DNA from 4 places in the Mesorhizobium sp. M0136 genome. Region 3 is predicted to be linked to each of the others. Evidence: predicted binding sites of a transcription regulator. Region 3 holds the regulator's gene; each other region holds the start of a gene.

Region 1 (3,853 bases), on a different contig from region 3:
CTGCTGGACGTAGCGGATGACCTCCTCGCGCCGGTCCTGGCAGAAGTCGATGTCGAAGTCGGGCATCGACACGCGATCGGGATTGAGGAAGCGCTCGAACAGCAGCGAAAAACGCAGCGGATCGATGTCGGTGATGGTCGTCGAATACGCGACCAGCGAGCCGGCGCCTGATCCGCGGCCCGGGCCGACTGGAATGCCTTGCGCCTTGGCCCATTTGATGAAGTCGGCAACGATCAGGAAATAGCCGGGATATTTCATCTTCTCGATGACCCCGAGCTCGAAATCCAGCCTCTCGCGATATTGCTCGACTGTATAGCCGGGCGTCGGCCCGTGCGCCGCCAGCCGCGCCTCCAGCCCTTCATGCGCCTGCCTGGCAAGCTCCTGCGCCTCCGCCTTGACCGCCGCATCGGCGTCGGCGACATCGCGGCCGGCAAAGCGCGGCAGGATCGGGTTTCGTGTCTTCGGATAGTAGGAGCAGCGCAGTGCGATCTCGACCGTGTTGTCGATCGCTTCCGGCAGGTCGGCGAACAGCCTCGCCATGTCGGCCTGGCTTCTCAGGAAATTGTCGGGCGACAGGCGGCGGCGATTATCGGCCGCAACCACGGAACCTTCGGCGATGGCGATCAGGGCGTCATGCGCCTCATAGTCTTCACGAGAGAAGAAAAACGCTTCGTTGGTGGCAACCAGCGGCAGATCGTGGCGGTAGGCGAGATCGACCGACGACTGCTCGATCGCGCGGTCGTAGCCGGAGACGCGTTCCAGTTCGACATAGAGCCGGTCGCCGAACAGACCCTTGAGCGCCAGCAGCCGGGTCTCGGCTAGTTCACGGCGGTCCTCTTTCAAGGCATTGCCGATCGGACCGCGCGGCCCGCCGGTAAGGCAGATCAGACCGTCGGAATTTCCCTGCAGCATCTCGCTCGTCAGATGCACCGCCTCGCCGGGCGGTGTCTCGAGGTAGACGCGGCTGACCAGCCTGACCAGATTGCCGTAGCCGGCCTCGGTGGCGGCGATCAGGACCACCGGCCGCATCTCCGGCCCCTGCCGCCTGCGGTCGCGCTGGCTGTCGTTCGCCTCACCGGAAAAGGCGAGGTCGATCTGGCAGCCGATGATCGCCTGGATGCCGTCCTTCACTGCCTTTTGCGCGAATTCCAGCGCACCGAACAGGTTGTTGGTGTCGGTGACGGCGATTGCCGGGCATTCGTCCTGCACCGCATGGCCGACGATCTTGCCGAGCTGCAAGGCACCTTCGAGCAGCGAATAGGCCGAATGCACGCGCAGATGAATGAACCGACGCGCCGCCGCCTCTGCCCGCGATGCCTTTGCATAGGCCTCGCGCAGCAAGGGATCGCGTGGAAGTCTCTCATCAGCCATGGTTTTTTCGCGCCGCCTCACAGGGACTCAGTCGATCAAGATGTATCGTCCGGCACCGGGTAACACGAGTCCAGCAGAAGCGATTGGAGCTTTGGACGTTTAGAGCAACCGCCGAAGCTGCCGATCTCCCCCCTCGTGGGGGAGATGTCCGGCAGGACAGAGAGGGGCGCAGTCCCACCAACCTCAGGCCGGAAACACAAAACCCGCCACAGCGGGCGGGTCGTTGGAGCCATTTAGCACCATATCGAAATTAATAGCATAGCTGCCGGCACAAAGCAAGAACAAAATACGTTGTGAGGGCAAAAAAAGCTAATTCCGCACGCCCCTCGCCTTGTCCCTCCTCAAGCGAGCGTGCTCAACCAATTGCAAGGTCGCGTTCCTTCGCTCCCCTCCGTCCCGCCAACCTCAAGCAGATTACAGCCTCACGCGAATTCCATGATCACCGCATCGACGGCAAGGCTGTCGCCGGGCTTGGCGTTGAGCTTCGAGACGATGAGGTCGCGCTCGGCGCGCAGCACGTTCTCCATCTTCATCGCTTCGACCACGGCAAGCGTCTCGCCGGCCTTGACCTCCTGCCCCTCGGCAACGGCGATCGACACGACGAGGCCGGGCATCGGGCAAAGCAGCATCTTCGAGGTATCCGGCGCCACTTTTTCCGGCATCAGCCTTTCGAGCTCGGCAGTGCGCGGCAGCATGGCGCGGGCTGTCACCGAGATGCCTTTCCAGGCGATGCGGAACCCGTTCAGCACCGGCCTGACCTGCGCCGCGACCTTGCGGCCGCCGACCGTGCCGCGCCAGATGAGATCGCCCGGCCGCCAGTCGGATGCCACAGTCAGTGCCTTGCCGCCGTCGATTGTGAGGTCGAGCTCCATCGGAATGGAAATCATCCCTTCGACGATGGCGACCGAAAGATAGTCCGGGCCGATCTTCACCACCCAATCGCGTTTCAAGGCGCCGGAATGCGGCGCCAGCCGCCCGCCCAGCCGGTCGAGCCGGTCGCGGCGCAGCAGTTCCACCGCGGTGGCAATCGCGGCCAGCACCGCTTTCTCCTCGGCGTCTGGCACAATCGGCGCGAAGCCGTCGGGATACTCCTCGGCGATGAACCCGGTCGATATCTGACCTTCCCGCCAGCGCGGATGCTGCATCAGCGCCGCCAGGAACGGTATGTTGTGCTCGATGCCGTCGACGACGAAACTGTCCAGCGCCTCCGACATCGTGTCTATCGCCGCCAGCCGTGTCGGCGCCCAGGTGCACAGCTTGGCGACCATCGGGTCATAGAACATCGAGATTTCCGAGCCTTCGGTGACGCCGGTATCGTTGCGGATAACGATGTCGCCGAACTTTCCTTCCTCGGGCGGCCGATACTTGGTCAGCCTGCCGATCGACGGCAGAAAGTTGCGATACGGATCTTCGGCATAGAGGCGGCTTTCCACCGCCCAGCCGTTCAGCTTGACGTCGCTCTGCTTGATGGCGAGCTTTTCGCCGGCTGCCACGCGGATCATCTGCTCGACCAGGTCGATGCCGGTGACGAGTTCCGTCACCGGATGCTCGACCTGCAGCCGCGTGTTCATTTCCAGGAAATAGAAGTTCTTGTCGCTGTCGACGATGAACTCGACCGTGCCGGCGCTCTGGTAGTCGACGGCCTTGGCCAGCGCCACCGACTGCTCGCCCATGGCTTTGCGGGTCTTGGCGTCGAGGAACGGCGACGGCGCCTCCTCTACGATCTTTTGGTTGCGGCGCTGGATCGAACATTCGCGCTCGCCGAGATAGAGCGTGCTGCCATGCGCGTCGGCGAGCACCTGGATTTCGATATGGCGCGGGTCGACGATGAACTTTTCGATGAAGACGCGGTCATCGCCGAACGAGCTTTTGGCCTCCGACCGCGCCCGGTCGAAGCCGTCGCGCACCTCTGCCTTGCTCCAGGCAATGCGCATGCCCTTGCCGCCGCCGCCGGCCGAGGCCTTGATCATCACGGGATAGCCGATTTCGCCGGCTATTCTTTCGGCATGGGCGGCGTTTTCGACGACGCCGAGCCAGCCGGGCACCGTCGACACCTTGGCCGCATTGGCGAACTTCTTCGATTCGATCTTGTCGCCCATCGCCTTGATGGCCTTGGGCTTCGGGCCAATGAAGACGATGCCTTCCTGCTCCAACGCTTCGCAGAAGGATGCCCGCTCGGACAGGAAACCGTAGCCGGGATGCACGGCCTCTGCTCCTGTGGCCTTGCAGGCGGCGATGATCTTTTCCGGGACCAGATAACTTTGCGTGGCCGGCGAAGGCCCGATATGCACCGCCTCGTCGGCCATTTCGACATGCACGGCGTCGCGGTCGGCATCGGAATAGACCGCGACGGTGACGATGCCCATCTTGCGCGCCGTCTTGATCACGCGGCAGGCGATCTCGCCACGGTTGGCGACCAGGATCTTTGTGAACATGCAGGCCTCGTCCCTCGGCTGCCCTTTTTTACGGCTTCCCGTTTTAT
Region 2 (3,853 bases), on a different contig from region 3:
TGAGATGCACCTTCTCCGGCGGCTTTGGCAGGTCTGTGTCGATCGCCGAGGCGAAGGGGTGCACCAGCTCCGGCCAGGTTGGGTCGTAGAGCCAGAGCGCCGTCCCGCATTTCGTGCAGAAGTTCCGCTCGCCCGTCGAGATTTCGCGGTGCGGGTGCTCGTCGTCCTCGATCTCGGCGCGGTAGACGCCGAGATGGCGCTTGCCCTGGATTTTCAACGTCTTGTAATCGGCGCCGAGATTGATGGCGAAACCGCCACCGCCCTGCTGCTTGCGGCAGATTGAGCAGTAGCACAGCATGAACGGCACCGGCGTGTGGCTTTCCACCTCGAAACGCACGGCATTGCACCGGCAGGACCCTTTGAGCAGAAGCGGCATGAGAAACTCCGACGAAATTGATTTGAACTTGTCAGGATGGTGCCGGTTGCGGCGATGACAAGGGGAAATCCGGATGACATGATCGCCGCATGGACAATGAGCGCATCGAAGAGCTTTTCGAAGGCCTTGGCCCGGTTAGCATCCGCAAGATGTTCGGCGGCAAGGGCATCTATTTCGACGGCGTCATCGTCGCCGTCGTCATCCGTGACGAATTGATGCTGAAGGCTGACGCGGAAAGCGCGCCTGAATTCGAAGCGGCCGGCTGCCGGCAATGGACCTATACCGGCTCACGGCACGGCAAGCTGGTGTCTATGCCGTATTGGAGCGTTCCCGACAGTGCCTTCGATGATCCGGATGAGATGGCGATCTGGGCACGCCGCGCCTACGAGGCAGGATGGCGCGCCGGAAAATAGGCTGCGTTATGCTTCGGCAATTCCGCGCCGAACTTCATGCCAGGTCCCGCGCCTCGGGCACGAGCGCCAGCGCCTCGACAAAGCTGGCACTGGTGAAGGCGGCGCTCTCGATGGCGAGCGCCGCGGCGGCGACGCCTTCACGCAACGCTTCGCGCAGCTTCAGGCCACGCAGCAGGGCAGCGATCGTGGCGCCGGCTAATGCGTCGCCCGCGCCTGTGGCATCGGTCCGCTTTTGCAGCGGCGGTGGCAGGATCGAAAATACGCCGGTTTGGTCGAAACCGAGCACCGGACCGTCGCCGGCAGTCACCACGCCGCTCTTCAGGCCGGCGCGTCTCAGCCCGTCGACGACGCCTTGATCGTCAGCATCGATGTCAACGCCGGCGATCACGCCGGCCTCGTGCCGGTTGATGAAGGCCAACGCTAGAAGTCCGAGCACCGGCGTCAGCCGCGCCGCTCTGTTGGGCGAGACGGCAAGCGCAAACACCGCCTTGCCGGCGGCGAGTGCCGCCAGCCGCTCCAGCGCGGTCGACGGCAGGTTGGCGTCGCACAGGATCGCATCGGCCGAACCGATAGCTTCGCGCACCTTGGCGCGGCGGATTTGCTTGGGAAGCGCCAGCTCGTAGAGCACCATGTCGGCAAGGCCGGCGATCAGCCCGCCATCGCTATTGATCAGCATCGTATGGCTTGGCGTTGCCCGGTCGAGGAACACCGCCGACAGGTCGGCAATGCCGGCCTCGGTGACGGCGCGTAAAACCGTGTCGCCAAGGGCATCGCCGCCGCGCACCGAAAGCAGCGAGGCCGAGGCGCCGCGTCGCACCGCCCAGCGCAAGGCGTTGAAGACGGCGCCGCCAACATGCTCGCGCATCGTGCCGGGGTTCAAGGCGGCTGGCACGAAGGCGCCGGCAACCCGGCCGCGCCGCTCGATATAGGCGCCGCCCACGGCCAGGATCGTCGGGGAGTTCATCATGCCGGCAAAATGCCCTTTGCTGTTGCCCGGGAGGAGACTAGGTCGCTGGGCGGAACCCTGCAATCGCCGGTGCGATTCGGTTGGTGACGGCAGCGGCGCCGCATGCGAGGCCGGTTGCATCCGGAAGCAAAATTACGAAACAAAAATAGAACAAATATGGATATCCGTTATTTTTCAAATCCTTGCCGCTCATTGACAAATGAGAACAAACGAGGTACATTCTTTTAAGGATTGCGGGATTGTCCGGCCTCCATTGACGACCACGGGGTGATGTATCATGGCTCAGAATTCTTTGCGGCTTGTAGAGGACAAAGCGGTGGACAAATCAAAGGCTCTGGATGCGGCGCTGTCGCAAATCGAGCGTGCCTTCGGCAAAGGCTCGATCATGCGGCTCGGCGCAAACGAGCAGGTCGTCGAGATCGAAACGGTGCCGACCGGCTCGCTTGGGCTGGACATCGCGCTTGGCGTCGGTGGCCTGCCGCGCGGCCGCATCGTCGAGATCTACGGGCCGGAAAGCTCGGGCAAGACGACGCTGGCGCTGCACACGGTGGCCGAAGCCCAGAAGAAGGGCGGCATCTGCGCCTTCGTCGATGCCGAGCACGCGCTCGACCCGGTCTATGCCCGCAAGCTCGGCGTCGATCTCGAAAACCTGTTGATCTCGCAGCCCGATACCGGCGAGCAGGCGCTGGAGATCTGCGACACGCTGGTGCGCTCCGGCGCCATCGACGTGCTGGTGGTCGATTCGGTGGCGGCGCTGACGCCGCGGGCGGAAATCGAAGGCGAGATGGGCGATTCGCTGCCCGGCCTGCAGGCGCGCCTGATGAGCCAGGCACTGCGCAAGCTCACCGCCTCGATCTCGCGCTCCAACACCATGGTCATCTTCATCAACCAGATCCGCATGAAGATCGGCGTCATGTTCGGGTCGCCCGAGACGACGACCGGCGGCAATGCGCTGAAATTCTATGCTTCGGTCCGCCTCGACATCCGCCGCATCGGCTCGGTCAAGGATCGCGACGAGGTCGTCGGCAACCAGACCCGCGTCAAGGTGGTCAAGAACAAGCTGGCGCCGCCCTTCAAGGTGGTCGAGTTCGACATCATGTATGGTGAGGGCGTCTCCAAGACCGGTGAGCTGGTCGATCTCGGCGTCAAGGCCGGCGTGGTCGAAAAGTCGGGCGCCTGGTTCTCTTACAATTCGCAGCGTCTTGGCCAGGGCCGCGAAAACGCAAAACTGTTCCTGCGCGACAATCCCGACACGGCGCGCGAGATCGAGCTGGCGCTGCGACAGAATGCCGGGCTGATCGCCGAGAAATTCCTTGAAAACGGCGGCTCCGAAAGCAGCGACGACGGTTTCGAGGACGACGCTGGGGTGGTGTAGGGCAAGCGACGCCTCGCGGAGCCTCAGTCGGGTTTCGATTTGATGTTTTGATTTTGAGTTTGCGTAATCGATGCGTTTCGAACCGCCGGCCCCGTGCCGGCGGTTTGCGTTTGATGGCGGGGCAGAAGCCATTTCAAAGCGCTGGTGAAAGCGGGAATTTGAGCCCATTTGGTGTTTCTGGACAGGCTGCGGTGCGACCGCTAAAAGGCCATGTCTATTTTCCGCCGGCAGCCGGCGGTTCTCTCGAAAAGGCAGTATTTCATGAGTGGCGTCAACGAGATCCGGTCGGCATTTCTCGACTATTTTCGCAAGGAAGGTCACGAGGTCGTCGCGTCAAGCCCGCTGGTGCCGCGCAACGACCCGACGCTGATGTTCACCAATGCCGGCATGGTGCAGTTCAAGAACGTTTTCACCGGTCTGGAGAAGCGGCCCTATTCGCGCGCCACGACTGCCCAGAAGAGTGTTCGCGCCGGCGGCAAGCACAACGACCTCGACAATGTAGGCTACACCGCGCGCCACCTGACCTTCTTCGAGATGCTCGGCAATTTCTCCTTCGGCGACTATTTCAAGGAGCGCGCCATAGAGCTTGCCTGGAACCTGATCACCAGGGAGTTCGGGCTGAAGAAGGACAAGCTGCTGGTCACCGTCTACCACACCGACGACGAGGCGGCCTCGTACTGGAAGAAGATCGCCGGCCTTTCGGACGATCGCATCATCCGCAT
Region 3 (3,853 bases):
GAAGCCGAAGCGCATGGTCGATGGCGCGCGAAAATCGCCGATCACACCACGTTCGATCAGCGCGCGCATGATCTGGTAGCCATGCTCATGCATGAATGAAATCTGGCTGCCGCGTTTTTCCCCGTCGCGCGTGCTTTCGAGCGTGAGACCGTAAGTGCCGCACTTTGCCTCGACAAGCTCGATGAACAGATCGGCCAGTGCGATGCTCTTCTTGCGCACCGCCGTCATGTCGACATCGTCCCAGATGTCGAGCGCGCCCTTCAGCGTGCGCATCGAGAGTATCGGCTGGGTGCTGCACAGAAACCGGCGGATGCCGGTGCCGGCCGCATAGCCTGGCTCGAAGGCGAAGGGCCGTGCATGGCCCCACCAGCCGGTGAGCGGCTGCTGGATGTCGGAAAGATGCCGCTCAGCCGCATAGATGAAGGCAGGCGCGCCCGGGCCGCCATTCAGATATTTGTAGGTGCAGCCAACGGCAAAATCGGCGTTGGCTTTGTCGAGCTCGACTGGCATCGCGCCAGCGGTGTGGCAGAGATCCCAGACGATCATCGCCCCGGCTTCCTGGGCCCTGCGCGTCAGAGCCGGCATGTCGCGCAGTTCGCCCGATTTGTAGTTGACGTGGTTGACCAGCACCACGGCGGTGCGATCGTCGATCAGCTCCTCGATGGTCGGCGCGTCGACCCCCGAGAGGCGCAGCAGCGCATCTTTTCGCGTCGAAACCACACCCTCAGCCATGTAGAGGTCTGTCGGAAAACTATCGCCCTCGGCGACGATGGCCTGCCGCTCCGGTCGCATGGCCATGGCCGCGTGCAGCAGCTTGTAGATGTTGACCGACGTCGTGTCGCAGACCACCGTCTGGCCGACCGCGGCACCGATCAGGCGCCCGAGCTGGTCGCCAAGTTCAAGCGGCATGTTGAACCAGCGGGCCGTGTTCCATGCGCGGATGAGATCATGCGACCATTCTTCGGTCGCGGCCTTGCGCAATTCATCGAAGGCGGCACGTGAAGCAGCTCCTAGCGAATTGCCGTCGAGATAGATCACTCCTTGCGGCAAGACAAAGCGGTCGCGCATCGCGCGCAGCGGATCCGCGGCATCCATCGCCTTTACGGCCACGAGATCGGGAATTCCCGTCATGATTTGCCTGCTCCCTCAAAAAATCCAACGCAACGCCGGACACGCATCAACTGTTCTTCCATTACCGGATAGCGCGTAGCAAGGCTCCACCGGCGAGAAGCAGCCTGACCAGGCGGTGGAAACCTGGAGTTAGCCCGAGGTTGGCGTTTTGAGTTCGTTTCGTTCACGGTGCATTGACCAAACCGCACAGTCGATACGGGTTCAATTCCGTGCCCTTTGCCGACCGACGGCCGATGCCAGTGCCGCCTTCAAGGAGGCCAGAACGGCGCAAACGAAAGCAGAATCAAGGGGATGAGGCTCGCGGCGGTGAAAATACGGTACGCCGGTAGGGGACGTCGTTTGTTTCCCGAGCCTTAACGCATTCATTAAACTTTAAACAGTTGCGGAACACAACTGGAACAGATAGTGTCTGTTCTGGGTTTGTTTTCTGATTCTGTTGGGGGTCGCTATGCTGACACGCAAACAACACGAACTGCTTATGTTCATCCACGAAAGGTTGAAGGAAAGCGGTATCCCACCTTCCTTCGACGAGATGAAGGAAGCGCTCGACCTGGCTTCCAAATCCGGAATCCACCGACTGATTACGGCGCTGGAGGAGCGCGGCTTCATTCGCCGTTTGCCCAACCGGGCCCGTGCGCTGGAGGTACTACGCCTGCCTGACTCGATCGCCCCCGGCCTCAATGCGGCACGCAAGTTCTCGCCGAGTGTCATCCAGGGCAGTCTTGGGCAAGGTGCCCCTCGGCAGGGCAAGCCCACATCGTCGCGCGTCCCTGCAGCCGGCAATGACGACGATGTCGTCGCCGCCGTTTCGATCCCGGTAATGGGCCGCATCGCCGCTGGTGTGCCGATCGATGCTATCCAGCACCAGACGCATTCGATTTCGGTGCCGCCGGATATGATCATGGGCGGCGAGCATTATGCGCTCGAGGTCAAAGGCGATTCGATGATCGAGGCTGGCATTTTCGACGGCGACACGGTGATCATCCGCAACGCCGATACGGCGAGCCCCGGTGAGATCGTGGTGGCCCTGGTCGACGAGGAGGAAGCGACGCTGAAGCGGTTCCGCCGCAAGGGCGCCTCGATCGCCCTGGAGGCCGCCAATCCGGCCTACGAGACGCGCATCTTCGGACCAGACAGGGTCAAGGTGCAGGGCAAGCTCGTTGGGCTGATCCGCCGCTACTGAGTTGCGCCCTTGGTGCTGGCTTTTGGATTGTCGGCCCTGCGGTATGGCGGCAGGCCGCGCGCCGCGCGTGAAAATTTCCGCTGCACGTGCCAGGGCCGGTATGATTTTTCGACGGCGAAGCGGATTTCGGCGCGTGTTGCCGCTTGTGGATCGAAATAGACGGCCGCACTTCCCGCGCGCGCCAGTTGCCGTTTGGTGACGACGAGGACCAGCCGGTCGTAGTAGCAGGGATTATGGGCGGTGGCGTCGTCGATGACGATCAAGCTGGCGAAGGCGCAGGCTGGCCGTGCGGTATCGCGGTCCTTGGCTTGCGCAATGCGCCGGATGGATGCCTGGCGAGGCAGAGACCGTCCGTGCAAATGAACGGCATGCCCGGCGGTAGGTCGGCCGGATCGGCAATGTCGAATTGCGGATCGTTCTTTCCAGGTGTTTCCGGCGCGACGATAGCCTCTGATGTGAGCGCGCGTTTCCAGTTGTCGATGGTGAACTCATTCGGGCGTGCCCGGTTGACCGCGAGCTCACCGCTGCCGATCGGCAGCGCGACCAGCCGTGCGTCCTCCGAGATCAATACGTCGGGTACGCGCGTCTGGGTTGTCGTTAGCAAGCCGGCGAGCGCAAAAGGAAGTGCCGCGAGCCGCAACCAGGTCGTCGCCATGCTGGCAATGACAAGGGCGATCGTCACCAAAAGGACGGATCTCAGCGAAATCAGCCCAACCGCATCGATTGGCGAGCGCTCGGAGATCCACCCGGACAGGGCGATCATCGCCGTCAGCCCCTTGCCCATCACGTAGAGGAAAGGCCCATCCGCGCCGAACGGCATCGCCAGCGCGCTGAGCACGGCAAAGGGCATGACGACCAGCGAGACGATAGGCATGATGGCCAGATTGGCGAACAGGCTGAGCGGCGCTACGCGCTGGAAATGCCATATGGCGAAAAGCGCCGTGGCGCTCCCTGCAATGATCGAGGTCATCGCCAGGCCGCCCATGCCCAGCAGGACCTTTCGCGTGGCCAAGCGTAGCGGCGACCGCCGGGGCGGCGGCGTGGTGGCCCTGCCGGCGCGGTAATCGGACCAGCCGGCATAGGCGCCGACAAGGGCCGCCGTCGCGGCGAAGGACATCTGGAAACTCGGACCGACCACCTCGTGCGGCGACACCACGATGACCGCGATTGCCGAGATCGCCAGATTGCGCATGGTGAGCGCGGCCCGGTCGAACAGCACGGCGATGAGCATCACCGCCAGCATGATGAAGCTGCGTTCGGCCGCCACCACAATGCCGGAAAAGACGAGGTACGCCGCAATCGAAAAAAGCGCGGCGGCTGCGGCATATTTCTTGACCGGCCGTCGCGATGAGAAGTCGGGAAACAGCGCAAAGGCGCCGCGCAGCAGCGCCATGATGGTGCCGGCGACCAACGCCATATGCAGCCCCGAGATGGAGATGATGTGGTAGATGCCTGTACGTCGCATCGCTTCGTTGATCTCCTCGGGAATGCCGGCGCGCACGCCAACGATCAGCGCAGCAGCAATCTCGCCCTCGGCGC
Region 4 (3,853 bases), on a different contig from region 3:
CCTCTTCCTCCAGCACCTCGGTCCCGCCGAACCGGAACGGCGCGAAGGAGGCGCGGTGCAGCCGCGCCACGGGCCCGTGCAGATGGATCGCCGTGCGATGGCGCACAGTGGCGTAGCCCATATGCAGTTCGAAGCCGTAACGCGCATGATGGCTGCCGCAGCCGCACATCATGCGGTCGCGCAACACCTTGGCGACGATCGAGGCTGCGGCGATCGACTGCGAGCGCTGGTCGCCCTTGATCAGCGCTTTGCCCTCGCAGGGCAGGCCGGGCGGCACGTCGCGGCCGTCCGCCAGTGCCAGCTTCGGCCGGATTGACAGGCCGGCCACTGCACGGCGCATCGCCTCCAGGCTGGCCTTGAGAATGTTGGAGGCATCGATGCCTTCTGCGCTGACCGAGGCCATCGACACGGCGAGTGCGGAGCCGAGGATTTTCATGAACAGCGCCTCACGCTGCAAATGCGTCAGCCGCTTGGAATCATCGAGTCCGTCGGGGATGTTGGCGGGATCGAGCACCACCGCTGCCGCCACCACCGGCCCGGCGAGTGGGCCGCGGCCGGCTTCGTCCATCCCCGCCACCGGCCAAAGGCCTTCGGCCACCGCTCTCGTCTCGAACGAGAAGTCGGGTTTCTCGACGATTTCGAAGAGAAGCGGAGAATCGGAACGCGGGCGAGCCATGGTGCGGCGAGGTTCGCATCGGCTCCGATTCTCCGCAAGTCCCCTCCGGGTCGGGCGGGGCACCGGACCAGGAGGGGGCTACCGTCTGCAAGCCCGGGGACAGGACAGGCCGGACGGGATTTTTCGCCTGCTGCGGCCGCTTCAAAGCGGCTGGCGCGAGACGCTTTGTCACAGCAGCATCAGCTGCTCGGTTGCCTTGGCAGCGGGGACGAACTGGTCGGTCCTGAGCGAGCGCCGTTCGGCATTGAGGCCGAGCCGTTTGGCGGCGATCTCGAAACGCCGGCCAATCTGCCAGGCATAGGGGCCGGAGCCTTTCATGCGCTTGCCCCATTCCGAATCGTAGTCCTTGCCGTCGCGCATCGAACGGATCAGCGACATGACGTGGCGATAGCGGTCGGGATAGTGGCGCAGCAGCCAGTCCTTGAAGATCGGCGCGACCTCCAGCGGCAGGCGCAGCAGCACATAGCCTGCTTCACGCGCGCCCGCTGCCTGCGCCGAATCGAGGATGCGCTCCATTTCCGGGTCGGTCAGTCCGGGGATGATCGGCGCGACCATCACCGAGGCCGGAATGCCGGCGTCCGAAAGCTGTCTGATCGCCTCCAGCCGCTTGGTCGGCGTCGACGCGCGCGGCTCCATCGTTCTGGCCAGCATCCTGTCCAATGTCGTCACCGACAGCGCCACCTTGGCCAACCCGCGCTCGGCCATGCGCGACAGAATGTCGATATCGCGGGTCACCAGTGCCGATTTGGTGACGATGCCGACCGGATGGCCGCGCGCCTCCAGCACTTCGAGGATCTCACGCATGATCCGGTATTGCTTCTCTATCGGCTGATAGGGATCGGTGTTGGTGCCTATGGCGATGGTGCGCGGCTGGTAATTATCCCTGGACAATTCCTTGTCGAGCAACCGCGCCGCATCCGGCTTGGCAAACAGCTTCGATTCGAAATCCAGCCCCGGCGACAGGCCCATGAAGCTGTGCGTCGGCCGCGCGAAACAATAGACGCAGCCATGTTCGCAGCCGCGATAGGGATTGATCGAGCGGTCGAAGGAGATATCGGGCGATTCGTTGCGGGTGATGATGGTGCGCGGCTTCTCGACCTGTACCTCGGTCTTGAAGGGCGGCAGCTCCTCCAGCGAATTCCAGCCGTCATCGAACACATGCCGGCTGACCGGCTCGAAACGGCCGGACGGATTGATGCCCGCCGACCGGCCGCGATTGCGGTCCGGACGGACGCGCATGCCGCTCTGCTCGATCATCGCATTCGCCATCTCGGCCCTGCCAGCGCCGAAGGCGGCAATGTCGGCACGCACGATCTGTTCCATTTTGGCCCTTTCCCAGGGACTGTCCGCCCGCTGTCGAATCGCTCTGCTCATGAATGTATTCCTATCGCATTGACGAGAACAAAGCAAGAACTTTCTCGCGGCGCGCCGCAAAAACTGGCGCTGCCCACCGCTTTCCGCTATTCGGCTAAACATGCTCAGCGTCCTGATCGAAACCCTGAATGACGAGGAGGGCCTTGCCCGCACGCTCGCCTCGCTGATCGGCGGCGCGGTCGAGGGCGTAGTGCGCGACGTTCTCGTCTGCGATACCGGCTCGACCGATCAGACGCACCGCGTCGCCGAACATGCCGGCTGCCACTATGTCAGTGGCGGCATCGCTGCGGGCATCAGGCAGGCCAAGGGCGACTGGCTGCTCTTGCTGGAACCGGGCGCGCGGCTGGGGGAGGGCTGGATCGACGAGGTCGTCGCCCACACCGCCAGGCAAACCATGGCGGCGCGATTTTCGCGGGCCCGCGGCAGCCGCGCGCCCTTCCTGTCACGCGTATTTGCCGGAAATCGCGCTCTCGCCGAAGGCTTGGTGATAAGCAAGCGTCAGGCCGCCGCGCTGTCTAAGAGCGCCCGCAGCGCCGAAGCGATCGCCCGCGGCCTGGCGACAAGAAGGCTCCACGCCGAGATCTGGGTGGCGCCGCGGAAGTGACGGCTTACCATCCCGGGCCTAGGGAATGCCGCCCAAGCAAATTTTCTGGCGCGTCGTCGCTTATTGTGCATTGCACAAAATCTGGCCGGGGGTTACCATTCCCTGCGAAACGGGCGAATGGGTTTGGGGTGTGCCGGAGCGGCGGCGACGATTATGTCGATGCTGTTCCCCCGACATTTGAGGACCCCGATGACCCTTTCAAGCCCCGACAAGTCCGGCGCTGCAAGCCTCGAGGCGATCGCACGCAACGGCGGTACGCTGCGCCGCATCGCCGCCCGCATCCCGACCTATCTTTCCGACCTTCGCGAGAATCCGGCATGGCTGCCGATGTTCATGCTGGCCCGCACCATGCCGGCGCGGCGGCTGCACTGGCGCGGTGCAAAGCCCGTTCCGCCGGCGCGCAATGTCGGTGAAACGATGTTCGCCGGCGTCGATCGCGATGCCGTCGTCGGCGCGCTGCGGACGGAGGGGCTCTATTCGGGCCTGATGCTGCCGGCCGCCATCCATGAGGAGATCGCCCGCTTCGCCGAGCGCACGCCATGCTTCGGCAATTTCGACCGCCGGCTGGAATTCCTGCCCGAAAAACACGCCGATGCCGAAAAGCATTTCGGCCGCCCGCTGCTCAGCGGTCACTATTTCGAACGGGTCCTCGACTGCAACGCTGCGGTCGCCGTGCAGCGCGATCCGCTGCTTCTCGATATCGCAGCGCACTATCTCGGCAGCCAGGCCAAGCTGCTCACCACCCGCGTCTGGTGGAGCTTTCCGACCGGTGGCGTCTCGGACGCCGACAAGAACATGGCCTCGCTCGGCAAATACCATTTCGACCTCGACGACTGGCGCATGTTGAAGTTTTTCTTCTACCTGGTGCCGGTCGACAACGACACCGGGCCGCATGTCTATGTCCGCGGCTCCCACAACCGGCGCATCCTGAAGCACCAGCTGACGCTGCTGGTAGGCCATTCGGCGGAAGAGGTGCTGGGCGTGTACGGCGAGCAGAGCCCGGTAACGCTGACCGGGCAGGCCGGCCTCGGCTTTGTCGAGGACCCGTTCGGCTTCCATATGGGCACCGTGCCGACGCGCACCCCGCGGCTGATGATGGAGGTCGGCTTCGGCGTGTCGCCGCCCTCGCGCCGCCGTTTTCACGGCGAGCCGGTCATTCGCTAAACCGAGGTCGCTTGGCTGACACCTTGGCTCGCCTC

The links. Region 3 encodes LexA, which represses DNA repair genes until DNA is damaged. Its sites were predicted from a motif close to TGTTCNNNNTGTGTTCNG; they were not measured.
Region 1: a site for LexA is predicted at 1,638-1,655, ahead of dnaE (DNA polymerase III subunit alpha). Genes of this name have one in related genera too.
Region 2: a site for LexA is predicted at 1,892-1,909, ahead of recA (recombinase RecA). Genes of this name have one in related genera too.
Region 4: a site for LexA is predicted at 2,074-2,091, ahead of NKJ35_RS05405 (PA0069 family radical SAM protein). Genes of this name have one in related genera too.

The regions. Positions count from the first base shown of each region.
Region 1 is NZ_JAMYTP010000030.1:270-4,122, reverse strand. It holds gene dnaE (DNA polymerase III subunit alpha) at 1-1,371, opposite strand, end outside; gene NKJ35_RS26945 (acetyl-CoA carboxylase biotin carboxylase subunit) at 1,794-3,806, opposite strand.
Region 2 is NZ_JAMYTP010000015.1:43,745-47,597, forward strand. It holds gene NKJ35_RS18910 (GFA family protein) at 1-376, opposite strand, end outside; gene NKJ35_RS18915 (TfoX/Sxy family protein) at 466-789, shown strand; gene NKJ35_RS18920 (carbohydrate kinase family protein) at 824-1,756, opposite strand; gene recA (recombinase RecA) at 2,034-3,131, shown strand; gene alaS (alanine--tRNA ligase) at 3,393-3,853, shown strand, end outside.
Region 3 is NZ_JAMYTP010000004.1:130,895-134,747, reverse strand. It holds gene kynU (kynureninase) at 1-1,131, opposite strand, end outside; gene lexA (transcriptional repressor LexA) at 1,580-2,314, shown strand; partial or broken gene NKJ35_RS06120 (ComEC/Rec2 family competence protein) at 2,308-3,853, opposite strand, start outside.
Region 4 is NZ_JAMYTP010000003.1:344,119-347,971, forward strand. It holds gene rnhB (ribonuclease HII) at 1-676, opposite strand, end outside; gene NKJ35_RS05405 (PA0069 family radical SAM protein) at 845-1,999, opposite strand; gene NKJ35_RS05410 (glycosyltransferase) at 2,151-2,654, shown strand; gene NKJ35_RS05415 (phytanoyl-CoA dioxygenase family protein) at 2,844-3,818, shown strand; gene moaB (molybdenum cofactor biosynthesis protein B) at 3,852-3,853, opposite strand, start outside.